4 regions of the Streptomyces sp. NPDC058231 genome follow, and region 3 is predicted to be linked to each of the others. Evidence: riboswitches for the same ligand, from Rfam matches in the RefSeq annotation. Region 3 holds a riboswitch; each other region holds the start of a gene.
What was found. A riboswitch is a leader RNA that binds a small molecule or an ion and turns the genes downstream of it on or off. The one in region 3 is predicted to bind cyclic di-AMP.
Positions count from the first base shown of each region.

Region 1 (3,224 bases), on a different contig from region 3:
AGCTGGACATCGACAAGCGGACCGAACGCCTCACCGAAGAGCTCGGTCGTCACGCCGCCGAAATGCACGAACGTCACCCCAGGATCGCCGCGCTGCGGCGTCGGCTCGGCGGTTCCCGTCCCGCGTAGCCGATGACCGGTCGAGACCGGCACCGCCCGCCGGACGGGGCGCGCCTCCCTCCGGCCCACGCGGACAGCGACATCGGACGCAGGCGCTCCTATTGGTCCAGCCTTACGATGCAGAAGGGGACGCGGATGGCCTCGGCGCATCGAGCCGGGGTACTTCAGGTCACCTGCTCGCGCCTGATCACGGAGGCAAGTCACATGACATCTGACCAGATCCCAGGCATCGATCTCGGCGCGGTCCCCAGTGGTGCGGGATGTGCGGACTGCTTGGCGGGCGACGGACCTGGATGGTGGTTTCATCTGCGGCGCTGTGTCGCGTGCGGACACATCGGATGTTGCGACTCCTCACCCGCGCAGCACTGCACGAAGCACGCACGCGAGGCGGGACACCCCTTCCTGGCCAGCTTCGAACCGGGGGAGAGCTGGGTGTGGAACATCGAGACCGAGAAGTATTACGAGACACCGGAGCTGCTCCCGCCCACCTCGCATCCGGCTTCGCAGCCGGTCCCGGGCCCCCAGGGTGCGGTGCCCGCGGACTGGGAGGAGCAGCTGCACTGACGTGCGGGCATGCGATGAGGGCGCATTCGGCGACCTGACGGCGTGTGGGCATCCTCGGCCCGACGCGTGACGGCTGCGAACGGGCGTGTTCAGCAGGTTGTCCGGTCCGGAGCACGCACTCACCGGCCGGGACCGCGCCGTACGAGGGGGCGTGGTCGACGGGGTGCCGGAATCGTGCACCGGACCGACGGTCCCTGCGCACCGCGCGGTGAATTCCTCCGGCAGGCGCGTGACTTGACTGACGAGCTGCGGATTCCGGTCGGTCTGTTCGGAGTCGTACGCCGTTTGCTCGCACCCTCGCTGGAGGGCCGGCCGGCCTCGGGTCGATGAAATGACCCGGGTGGGTCGATGGCCGCCCGGAAGCCCGGCGCGCCGCCTCACCGAACGCCGGGGGTCTGTCGCTCGGACCTCGGGGCGGGGTCGTGCTGCACGGCTGTCAGCCGTACGGGGGAGGAGACCGCATGGGCCCGCAAGGGCCGCATGCCCACCCCGGCCTTCTTCGGACAGGCGCGCACCGGAGCGCAGACAGTCGTCGTGGCGGGTCGGCGTCGCCACGGCCGGGCAGGACCCGAAGTCAGAATACGGACAAAAGTAACTAAAAGGATGATTGATTAATTTCGCCCTCTTTATTTATAAAGGGGGCTTTTGCATGGAATATGCGCCCGGCGGCGACGGGATGAATCGCCCTTTTCGGGCAGAGTGGCGAGAGTCACGTTCGAGCTGCGAGGAGTCGTGGCGCCCCGCTCGGTTCCCTTCTGCGCCAAGAAATTTGGCTGCGCGCCCGGGGCTGAACCGCCGGTATTTCCGTTACTCGATCTTGAAAATGAATCGCGAAGCGGGAATTCAGGTCTTGTTCTATTCCGAGTTTCTCGCTTACGGTCGCCGCAATCCGGATGGAACGCCGAATCCTGCCGCCGTCCGGGGACCCGACCTCATTCCCATACGGCAGGAACGGGGAACCCAGGCAAGCCGCCGCTCCGGAATCCGGAGCGGATAGGGGTGAAGTCGCACTCATGCGGCCAGACATCTCCAGTCTGAACCCGACAGCTCACCTCGTAGGCGACGGAGAGGAAAACGCCATGCCTGCAAAGGGTAAGCACCGTCGTTTCAAGTCCAGTTCACTGAGGAACGGATTCATCGCCGTGAGCACGGGCGGAGCCGTCCTCGTGCTTCCGCTGATCGGTGCGACCGCTGCGTCGGCCACGCCGGCGCGGGCCGTCGCCGTGCAAAGGGCTGCGGTGCCGACTGCCGTTTCCGTCAAGGAAATTGCTGCGCCGAAGGCCGAGCCGACCGTCTATTCCGTGGTCGCGGGTGACACCCTTTACAAGATCGCCCAGGCGTATTCCGTGAGTGGCGGCTGGCAGCAGCTGTACAACGACAATCGAGCAGCGGTCGGAGAGAATCCGAGCCTCATTCCGGTGGGCCTGAAACTGACCGTCGGTGCCAAGAGCGGGTCCACGGCGACCGGCACCAAGCCCCCCGTCACCGTTGTGAAGCCCGTGACGTACACGAACGACCTCGACGGCTGGATCAAGGAGTCGCTCGCCGTCATGGCTCAGCACGGCATACCCGGCAGCTACGACGGCATCCACCGCAACATCATGCGCGAGTCCTCGGGCAACCCGCGGGCCATCAACAACTGGGACTCGAACGCCGCCGCCGGAACGCCGTCGAAGGGTCTGTTGCAGATCATCGATCCGACGTTCCAGGCCTACCACGTCCCGGGTACCTCGATGGACAGTTACGACCCGGTCGCCAACATCACCGCGGCGTGCAACTACGCCGCCGCCAAGTACGGCTCGATCGACAACGTGTTCGGGGCCTACTGACGCCGAGCGGCGTCGGTCGCGCTCGACGAACGGGCGGTGAAGGACTGTGTCCTTCACCGCCCGTTGCGTGTCACCGCTCCTTCACCTCGGGAGGAGTGTCCGCGGGACGGCTGCCGGCCGACTCGGGGTCTCTCCGGTCGGTCATGCCGGTTCGGCCTCCAGGCGACCGGGAGCGCCGCGTGGTGACCGGAGCACACCGGCTGTGCACGCGGCCACGACGCAGAACGCGAGGGGCAGCAGAAACGTCAGGTTGAGCGGAACGAAGTGGGTCAGCGGCCCGATCGCGGCGGGTCCGGCCAGCATGCCCAGGTAGCCCAGCCCGGCGACGCGCGAGACATTCGTCCCGGCGGCGTTCCGATCGGCGTGACCCGCGGCGCTGAACAGTTGGGGGACACAACCGGACAGTCCGGCCCCGAACACGGCCCAGCCGAGCAGTGCCGGAAGTGCCGAGGTGGAGAACGTGGCGGTGGTCAGGCCGATCGCCGCCACGGCCGCCCCGTACCGGAGGATGGCCACCGGTCCGAAGCGCATCGCCACCCGGTCGGCGAGCAGCCGGCCCGCGGTCATGGCGGTGGAGAAGGCGCCGTAGGCGAGAGCGGCAGTGGCGGCGGGCGCATCCAGGACGTCCCGCAGGTGCAGCGTGCTCCAGTCGTTGGCCACCCCTTCGCAGAGCATCAGCATGAACGCGAGGGTGGCCAGGACCAGGATCCGC
Region 1 covers NZ_JBHVWN010000067.1:3,494-6,717, reverse strand. The annotation lists gene ACFVXE_RS31125 (aromatic acid exporter family protein) at 1-128, shown strand, start outside; gene ACFVXE_RS31120 (UBP-type zinc finger domain-containing protein) at 324-683, shown strand; cyclic di-AMP (ydaO/yuaA leader) riboswitch at 1,573-1,758, shown strand; gene ACFVXE_RS31115 (transglycosylase SLT domain-containing protein) at 1,763-2,512, shown strand; gene ACFVXE_RS31110 (MFS transporter) at 2,654-3,224, opposite strand, start outside.
Region 1: linked by a shared signal. The riboswitch ahead of ACFVXE_RS31115 (transglycosylase SLT domain-containing protein) and the one ahead of ACFVXE_RS13965 (NlpC/P60 family protein) in region 3 are both predicted to bind cyclic di-AMP.

Region 2 (3,224 bases), on a different contig from region 3:
TTCGGCCGATGCGGAGTCGCCGTGGTGCGCCGATCCGGCAAGCCTGGGAGGTGGGACGCGGCGCCGTCCGCAGCCAGGCGCGTACCGGGCAGGAGACCACAGGTGGGGATGGCGGAGAAGCTGCGCGGAGGCTGGGGATGGGGCGGCTCCCGTTCCCGGTGGCTGGTCCGTGCGCTGCCCACGACGATGCTCGTCGTCGGATTCGTGTTCGACTTCTTCACTCCGGCGCCGTTCACCGCCGTGCCGCTGTTCGTGGCGGCCCCGCTGATCGCGGCACCGTTCTTCACGCTGAAGAGCACCATCCGTATCGGCGCCGCCTCGCTGATCGCGATCCTCGCCCTGCGACTGCACAACGGCACGCTGCCGCATGTCGTGCCGTCCATCGAGGTCGTCACCGTGCTCACCGTCGCGGTCCTCGCCGTCTTCATCAACGGAGTCGTACGGCGCAGCAACGAGCAGCTGGCTTCGGCGCGGGTCATCGCGGAGACCGCCATGCGGGCCGTGCTGCCCGCGCCGGCCGCCCGGATCGGTGGACTACAGGTCGCGGCGCGGTACGAGGCGGCGCAGGCGGACGAATTCGTCGGCGGCGACCTGTTCGCCGTCACGGACACCCCGCACGGGGTGCGGCTGGTGGTCGGGGACGTCCGGGGCAAGGGTCTCGAAGCGGTCGCGGCGGTCGCAGTCATCATCGGCGCGTTCCGGGAGGCCGCCGAGCAGGAGGGAACGCTGGAGTGCGTGGCGCAGCGGCTGGAGCGGGCGCTGGCGCGGGAGGCGGAGCGGCGTGGCGGGATGGACCCCGTCGAGGGGTTCGTCACCGCCGTGCTGGCCGAGATCGCGACCGATGCGAAGCAGGTGCGGATCGTCAACCGCGGGCACCCCGAGCCGCTGCTGCTCCATGCCGACGGGCAGCTGGAGGTGCTGGCGCCGAGCGTGCCCGCGCTGCCGCTCGGCATGGGCCTGGGCACCTGGCCGGACGTGACCGACGTCTGGACTCTGACCGACGGGACGACGCTGCTCCTGTACACCGACGGCCTCTCCGAGGCGCGGAACGCGCAGGGGGTCTTCTACGATCCGGCCGCCCGGCTGCGCGGCCGGCTCTTCCCCGGGCCCGAGGAGCTGCTGTCCGCGATCTCCGACGACGTACGGCTGCACACCGGCGGCCGTTCCACCGATGACGTGGCGCTGCTCGCGGTCGTCCGGCCCGTGCAGGGCCAGCCGGAACGGCGCAGGACCGTGAAGATCGTGGGTCGTGGATAGGCGTCGCACGCGCCGGTGGTGAGGGCGTGGGGGTGATGCCACCGTGCGTAGTCGAAGGGCGCCGCTCCGCATAACATTTGACGCAACGTCAGGAAACCGGTATTGGCCGAGGCTCGATCAACTCGCCCGATTCCGCCCGGTTGTGCCCCGTAAAGTCCAGGCCAAGGTTGTGAACGATCAGTGGGAACGGCTTGGAATCCAGCCCCTGTGTCTATTAACGTTCGATAACGCAGTGCGGTTGTCCCAGCCGTCGTCAGTGGCGGCGCCGCGTGCGAGCGCCGAATTCCGCAAGGGAACCGGGGAACCACCTACATGGGGTGAATCGGACACCTGTGTCTCGTGAGAGGCGGAGGTATCCGTAGGAGACCTTCCTGCTCCGAACCCGTCAGCTAACCCGGTAGGCGAGAAGGAAGGAAAGGAGTGCGCCCCCGTGGCGTCCAACAAGCCTGCCCCCGAAGCCCCCTCCCGGTTCGGCTCCGACTTCACCACCGAGTACAGAACCGAGACGGTCGCCGACTTCGGCACCGAAGGTTTCGGCGAGACCGACCGGGCCTGGGAGGAATGGAATCCCACCGAGGACTCCGTCCGCCCCGTACGCGGCAGGCACCGCGTCGCCAAGCAGCGCAACGGGCTCGCCCGCAGCTCCACGGTGCTCGGAGTCGGCGTCATCGCGGCCGTCGGCGCAGGTGGCATGGCCACCGCGCAGAGCAAGCCGCCGGTCTCCATATCTCTGCCCGATTCCATCGCGGACAACCTTCCCGACGCCAAGTCCCTGCCCGGAGTGAGCGCGTTCTTCTCCGAGGAGTCCGCCGACCAGGCCGATGCCAGGGCGGCAGTCGCCCCGCTCACCAGCGCCGGCATCACCACCGCCGAGGCCGAGCAGGGCGCCACCGACGCCGGCGAGGCGCTCCGCGCCCGCATCCTGCAGCAGGCCGAACAGCAGCAGAACGCCGCCGACTCGGAGGCCAAGGAGGCCGAGGAGAAGGCCGCCGCGGAGCAGGCCGCCGCCGAGGCGAAGAAGAAGCAGGACGCCGCCGAGGCCAAGGTCGCCGCCGAGAAGAAGAAGGCTGAGGAAGAGGCCAAGGCGAAGGCGGAGGCGGCGCGGCTCGCCAAGCTCGCCGCGAGCTACGCCATTCCCACCTCCTCGTACACGATCACCTCGACCTTCGGCGAAGCCGGTTCGATGTGGTCCTCCGGCTACCACACCGGCCTCGACTTCGCGGCGCCGACCGGCACCCCGATCAAGGCGATCCACACCGGCACCATCAAGTCGGCGGGCTGGTCCGGCTCGTACGGCTACCGGACGGTCCTGGAGCTCGAAGACGGTACGGAGCTGTGGTTCTGCCACCAGTCGTCGATCGACGTCACCGTCGGCCAGAAGGTCACCACCGGCGAGACCATCGGACGTGTCGGCGCCACCGGCAATGTGACGGGCCCTCACCTCCATCTGGAGGTCCACACCCCGGACGGCACGGGCATCGACCCGATGACCTGGCTGCGCGACAAGGGCCTCACGGTCTGACCCCGACGGGTCCGGCCTGCCGCCCGCACCAGGCCGGTCCCTCCGCCGGCCCCGCGCGAGCCGGTTCCTCCGGCCGCCCCCGAACCCCGGCAGCCCTGACGCTCCCCCCCGACGTCAGGGCTGCCGGCCTGCTTCACGGGTGAGGCGCAAAGTGCCCGCACCGGGCTTGCGCGTGTGTCATGCACGGAATACCGGACCGGGCGGAATGCGTTCTTCCACACATGACTTCTCTTCGTAAGCTCGGCTCTTCCGACCTTCAGGTCTTCCCGCTCGCTCTCGGGGGCAATGTCTTCGGCTGGACTGCCGACGAGGCGCAGTCGTTCGCCGTCCTCGACGCGTATTCAGCTGCGGGCGGCAACTTCGTCGACACCGCCGACGCGTACTCCGCCTGGGTCCCGGGCAACGAGGGCGGCGAGTCGGAGACCGTCATCGGCAAGTGGCTCGC
Region 2 covers NZ_JBHVWN010000005.1:19,090-22,313, reverse strand. The annotation lists gene ACFVXE_RS04955 (PP2C family protein-serine/threonine phosphatase) at 109-1,257, shown strand; cyclic di-AMP (ydaO/yuaA leader) riboswitch at 1,524-1,676, shown strand; gene ACFVXE_RS04950 (M23 family metallopeptidase) at 1,688-2,779, shown strand; gene ACFVXE_RS04945 (aldo/keto reductase) at 3,001-3,224, shown strand, end outside.
Region 2: linked by a shared signal. The riboswitch ahead of ACFVXE_RS04950 (M23 family metallopeptidase) and the one ahead of ACFVXE_RS13965 (NlpC/P60 family protein) in region 3 are both predicted to bind cyclic di-AMP.

Region 3 (3,224 bases):
CAATTCGTACCGGCGCGAGTGAAAGACCGAGGAAGCCCCACCTCGCCGGAGAGCGGTGGTATGGCCCCAGCTAGGCTGCGGTTCCATGCAGGTACTCATCAATGTCTTCGTCGCGCTGCACATCATCGGTATCGCCTCCCTCCTGGGCGGCTTCCTGACCCAGATGAAGGCGATGGGCGCGGGCACGGCCCGCTTCGTCCCGGCGATGCTGCACGGGGCACTGACCATGCTGGTCACCGGGGTCGCGCTGGTCGGCTTCAACCAGGCCGACGACCACCCGGTCAACAACATCAAGATCGGCGTGAAGCTGGCGGTCCTGGTGGTGATCCTCGCGCTGATCTACGTCAAGCGCGACGAGGAGAGGGTGGAGAAGGGCGTCTTCGCCGCGGTCGGCGGGCTGACCGTCGCCAACATCTTCATCGCGACCCTCTGGACCTGAGCCGGCCCCGTCCGTGCGTGAGCTCCTGCCCGATCCGGCAGGAGCTCACGCGTTCCGTGGGCGGACACGCCCTAGGCCGGGCGCACGCTGCCATAGATCGGCATGTAGTAGATGGACTCCTCGCGGACGTTGGCTCCCGGCTTCGGGGCGTGGATCATCATCCCGTCGCCCTTGTAGATCCCCACATGGCTGATGTCGTCGTAGAAGAAGACGAGGTCGCCCGGGCGCAGATCCGCCGTCGCTATCCGGGTACCGATCTCCACCTGGTCCCAGGTGGTCCGGGGGATGTCGACGCCCGCCGCCTTCCAGGCGGCCTGGGTCAGCCCGGAGCAGTCGTACGAGGACGGGCCGGTCGCGCCCCAGACGTAAGGCTTGCCGATCTGGGCGCGCGCGAAGGCGAGGACCTTCTCGGCCTTCGTGGTGGCGCTGCTGCCGGAACCGGTCCCGGCGCCTCCGGCGGCCTCCGTCGGCGCCTCGGCCTTCGCGGCGGCCTGCTGCCGGGCCAGCTCCGCGGCCTTGCGCCTGGCCTCCGCCTCCTTCTTGCGCTCCAGCGCCGCGAGCCGCGCCTTCTCCTCGGCGGTCAGCTTCGTCAGCAGCGTGCGGGCCTCGCCCAGTTTCCGCTGGACGTCCTGCTTGCTGGTGCGCAGCGTGTCCTGGGACTCGGTGAGCGTCTCCAGGCTCTTCACCGCCTCGGCGCGCTTCCCCGAGGCCGCTGCCTGCTGGGTGCCGAAGTCGGTGACCGCCTTCTGCTGCCGGGCGGTCATCCGTGCCATCAGCTGGTCCTGGTCGAAGTACGACTGCGGGTCGTCGGCCAGGAAGAAGGTCGCGATCGGTGCGATGGAGCCGGTGCGGTACTGCGCTGCCGCGTAACTGCCGAGCGTCCTGCGCGCCTCGTTCAGCCGGTCGGCGCGTTCGGCCACGTCCTCCAGCAGGGCGTCGACCTTGACGCGCTGCGTGGCGGAGGCCTCCTTCGCCTTGTTGTACTGCTGGGTCGCGGTGCCCGCCTGCCGGTAGAGGTCGTCGACCTTCTTCTGTACGTCCTCGATGCTGGGCCTGGGAGCGGCCGGGGCGGCCAGCGCGCTCTGGGTGGACAGCAGGGTCACACCTGCCAGCGCGGCCGTGGTGAGCCCGACGGCGGGGGTGGTGGTGCGTACCCGGCTGCGCGGTTTGCGATGCGATGCCAAAACCGGCATCTCCTTCCGTGGACCGCCTACCGGGTTAGCTGTCGGGTTCGGGCGGAACGGAAGGCTGCCCTACGGTCCCGGTGGAGGACGCGGACCGATTCACCCCGGTGATGCGTGTGGGTCCCCGGTTCCGAACTCCCGCGAGGGCGGTCCGGATTCGGCGTGGGGGCCCGCTCGGCGTGGATCGCCTCAAGGGGGTACGGGCCGCCCGATCGAGCACGCTAGCCAACCGTGGTGCTGCTGTGAAGGTTGATGTTCGATATGCCCGATACATTTTCGTGACCTTGGCGGAGCGGACGCGGCGCGGCCGGTCCGCGCCCCGGTTTTCTCACCCGGTGCGGTCACGCGCTCTCCGTACGTGCGCGTCTTCCGTCCGCGGTTTCCCATGCGGCCGCGGAGTGTCGGTGCGGCGCCCTAGACTCGTGAGGCGATGAGCAGCCTCTTTGACGACAGTTTCCTGGCCGGCCTCCAGCACTCGGAGGAAGAGCCCCCGCCGCCCCCCGAGGACTCCGCACCCGAAGCGGTGCCGGAGGATCTCTTCGCGGGCGTCTTCGACGCACCTCCGCCGCCGCGGGACGGGTACTACCGGGACGGCGCCCACCGTCCGGTCGTCGACGCCGCCGCGCTGCTCGACGGGCTGAACACCGAGCAGCGCGCCGCCGTCGTGCACGCCGGCTCACCGCTGCTCATCGTCGCCGGGGCCGGTTCCGGGAAGACCCGGGTGCTCACCCACCGCATCGCCCACCTGCTGGCCGAGCGCGGGGTGCACCCCGGCCAGATCCTGGCGATCACCTTCACCAACAAGGCCGCGGGCGAGATGAAGGAGCGCGTCGAGCAGCTCGTCGGACCGCGCGCCAACGCCATGTGGGTCATGACGTTCCACAGCGCGTGCGTGCGGATCCTGCGCCGTGAGTCGAAGCGGCTCGGCTTCACCTCGTCGTTCTCGATCTACGACGCCGCCGACTCCAAGCGGCTGATGGCCCTGGTCTGCCGCGATCTGGACCTCGACCCGAAGCGGTTCCCGCCGAAGTCGTTCACGGCCAAGGTCTCGAACCTGAAGAACGAGCTGATCGACGAGGAGACCTTCGCCGGCCAGGCCGCCGACGGCTTCGAGAAGACCCTCGCCCAGGCGTACGCGATGTACCAGGCCAGACTGCGCGAGGCCAACGCGCTGGACTTCGACGACATCATCATGACGACGGTCCATCTGCTCCAGGCGTTCCCCGATGTCGCCGAGCACTACCGCCGCCGCTTCCGGCACGTCCTGGTCGACGAGTACCAGGACACCAACCACGCGCAGTACACGCTCGTACGGGAGCTGGTGGGCCCGGCCGGCCCGGCGGACGCCCCCGCCGAGCTGTGCGTCGTGGGCGACGCCGACCAGTCGATCTACGCCTTCCGCGGCGCGACGATCCGCAACATCCTCCAGTTCGAGGAGGACTACCCGGACGCGAAGACGATCCTGCTGGAGCAGAACTACCGCTCCACGCAGACGATCCTCTCCGCGGCCAACGCGGTCATCGAACGCAACGAGAGCCGCCGCCCCAAGAACCTCTGGACCAACGCGGGCGAGGGTGCCCGGATCACCGGTTATGTGGCGG
Region 3 covers NZ_JBHVWN010000015.1:116,479-119,702, forward strand. The annotation lists gene ACFVXE_RS13960 (hypothetical protein) at 86-439, shown strand; gene ACFVXE_RS13965 (NlpC/P60 family protein) at 511-1,632, opposite strand; cyclic di-AMP (ydaO/yuaA leader) riboswitch at 1,631-1,796, opposite strand; gene pcrA (DNA helicase PcrA) at 2,054-3,224, shown strand, end outside.

Region 4 (3,224 bases), on a different contig from region 3:
GCGGAACAGCGGCAGGTCCGATGCCTCGGAGGCGGCGTGCGCGACGGCCAGCGAGACGCCGAGGATGGCGTTGGCGCCGAGCGAGCCCTTGTTCTCGGTGGCGTCCAGGTCGAACATGGCCTGGTCGATCAGCCGCTGCTCGGTCGCGTCGTAACCGACGAGCTCCGGGCCGATCTGCTCGATCACGGCGAGGACGGCCTTCTCGACGCCCTTGCCCTGGTAGCGGTTGGGGTCACCGTCGCGAAGCTCAATGGCCTCGAACGCACCGGTGGAGGCGCCGGACGGGACGGCAGCACGGCCCGTGCTGCCGTCGTCGAGGCCAACCTCGACCTCGACCGTGGGGTTTCCGCGGGAGTCGAGGATTTCCCGGGCTACGACGACGTCGATGGACGGCACGAGGCATCTCCTTCTGGGATATGACGCTGGTTGTGCAGGGTCACTTTGGCCTTGCGACAAGAGCCTAACCGGCTGGGCCGCCCGGGCCCGCCGCCCGCCCGCCTCCTGGGACGAAAAAGGACCCAAGGGCACCCATAGCGGGGCAGAGTTCCAGAAATCTACTGACTGGTAACTACAAGCATTGAACGGTGAACACGTAAACCCCGACCCGGCGCGTACGGGGGAATCCGCGCCGGGTCGGGGTGCTCGGGGAGGAGAGCACCGCGGGCGCACGCCGTCGCGGAACGCCCGTACCGCTACGTCCTACTTCGTCAGGTGGAGCTGCTGACCCGGGAAGATCAGGTCGGCGTCCTTGACGATGTCCTTGTTCAGCTTGAACAGCTGCTTCCAGCCGCCCTTCACGCCGTGCTGCGCGGCGATCCGGCTGAGCGAGTCGCCGGACTTCACCTTGTACTCGCCGTCACCCTTGGCGACCTTCTCGCCGGTCGGCGTGGTGACGGTCTTCTTGGCCTCCGCCTCGGGGGCGGTGCCGCGGTCCGAGCGGGAGGCGGCGGGGGCCTCGGCGTGCTCGGCAGGCTTCGACTCCTGCGCCGGGGCGCTCTGCTGCGCGGTGGAGCCGGTGTCGACGCCCGGGTCGACACCGTCGTCGGTCAGGCCGCCGGCACCGGCGCAGGACCAGGCACCCGGACCCTGCATGTCGAGGAGCTTCTCGGCGGTGGCGATCTGCTGCGCCTTGGTGGCGAGGTCGGCCCGCGCCGCGTACTGCGTACCACCGGCGGCGGCCCAGCTGGACTGCGAGAACTGCAGACCGCCGTAGTAGCCGTTGCCGGTGTTGATGGACCAGTTGCCACCGGACTCGCACTGGGCGACGGCGTCCCACGTGGCGACGGAGGCGGCGGATGCGCCGGTCGCGCCCATCAGCGGAACGGCGATGGCGGCACCGGCGACGCCGGCGAGCGTGGCGACACGGACGGCCTTGGACGGGCGGCGGTGCTTGGCCTTGCTGTTGAGCAGCATGAAAGGTCTCCTCACCGACGCCTACGAGGTGAGCTGTCGGGTTCGGGCCAAGTGAGTTGCCCGGTCGCGCGTCCTAGCGCGCGACTTCACCCCAAGCCGGCCCTGACGGTCTTCCGACCATCGGACCCGGCGGCTTACCTGGGTCCCCCGCTCCTGCCTACGGCGCTTTACGCGTCTGTTCCCTTCGACCGACGGCAGGATTCGGCGTGACGATCGACGGGGCCCGCGGTGCGAGCGGTTCCGACCGTAAACATACGCAACCCTCACATTCAAAGATGGACATAACGGACAATCAGCCCTTACGCGCATCTGATCGAATGTCGTTTTCGCAGGTGGGGGGCGATGCGGACAGACCCGGCAGACGCGACACGCCAGTTGACGCAAAGAGACCCATGTCTCACTTACGCATAAGTGGACATAGGTCCCCTAACTACCCCGGTTTTTGGGGTGTTTTTAGCAGTTGATCAGACTGCTCTCACTTCGCATTCAGATCGAGGTCAAGGCTCTGGCCAGGGAGGATGAGGTCCGGATCGTCGCCGACAGCACCCTTGTTCGCCTCGTAGAGCGCGGGCCATCCACCGGGCACCTTCTGTGCGTCAGCAATCGCCCAGAGGTTGTCGCCGGGCCGGACGGTGTACTCGCCGTCGACCACAGCGCCGGAGTCGCGCGCCTCACTGCCCCCACGGGAGGCGTGCCGACCCGACTCGCGCTCGCCGGACCCGTCCGCTCCCCGGCCCGCCTCGGAGGCCGGTGCGCCGCGGTGCTTACCGCCCACCTCGCCGCCGGAGGAACCGGAGGAGCCGGAGGAATCGGAAGAGCCGGAGCCGGACGAGCCGGAAGACTGCGCCGAATCGGATGAGTCGGACGAAGCGGACTTACTGGACGGGGTCGCGGTGGCCGAGCCGGCCTTCTTCTTGGCCGACGCCTTCTGCGAGGACGTACCGGACTCCTCGGCGGACGGCGACGACGCGTCCGCGCTCTCCGTCGGGTCCGCCGACGGCGTGATGCCCGGGTCGACGCCCGGCAGCGACCCGTCCTCGGTCAGCCCGGAGATCACCGCACAACTGGGCCAGGCCTTCGGCCCCTTGTCGTCCAGCACCTTCTCGGCGATCGCTATCTGCTGCGAGCGGCTCGCGAGGTCCGCGCGCGGTGCGTACGACTCGCCGCCGTACGACGTCCAGGTGTCCTGCGAGAACTGGAGGCCACCGTAGAAACCGTTGCCGAGGTCGGCACTCCACATGCCGCCGCTCTCGCACTCGGCGACCCGGTCCCAGGTCGTGGCGTCGGCTGCATGCGCACCGGCCGCGCCGAGCAGCGGGATGGCGATGGCCGAACCGGTCACGCCTGCGGCGACGACGATGGCGGGTGCCTGACGAGGGCGACGGTGTCTGCCGTTCGCGGAGCCCATGGGGTTGCCTTCCGTGTGACTGACAAGTGACTGGTGAGTCGAACGGTGAACCTAGCGGGACTCGAACGCGTGTCACAAGTCGATGCAGCACAGATCACGTGAAAGTCACAGAGTTGACAGTGCGTCACCTGCATCGGAACGGGGTCCGTCCCCGAACTCCACGGGGAGCGTGCGCAGTCCGCGCATGATGAGCCCGCCACGCCATCGCAAATCGGATGGTTCCACCGCAAGTCGCAGGTCCGGAAGGCGCCTCAGCAGCGTGGCCAGCGCGGCCTGTCCCTCCAGTCGGGCGAGCGGTGCTCCCAGGCAGTAGTGGATGCCGTGCCCGTATCCGAGGTGCTGATTGTCACGCCGTGCGAGATCGAGCGTGTCGGGGTCCGTGAACCGTTCCGGGTCCCGGTCT
Region 4 covers NZ_JBHVWN010000006.1:122,350-125,573, reverse strand. The annotation lists gene eno (phosphopyruvate hydratase) at 1-396, opposite strand, end outside; gene ACFVXE_RS06495 (transglycosylase family protein) at 700-1,413, opposite strand; cyclic di-AMP (ydaO/yuaA leader) riboswitch at 1,417-1,588, opposite strand; gene ACFVXE_RS06490 (transglycosylase family protein) at 1,889-2,821, opposite strand; gene ACFVXE_RS06485 (cytochrome P450) at 2,927-3,224, opposite strand, start outside.
Region 4: linked by a shared signal. The riboswitch ahead of ACFVXE_RS06495 (transglycosylase family protein) and the one ahead of ACFVXE_RS13965 (NlpC/P60 family protein) in region 3 are both predicted to bind cyclic di-AMP.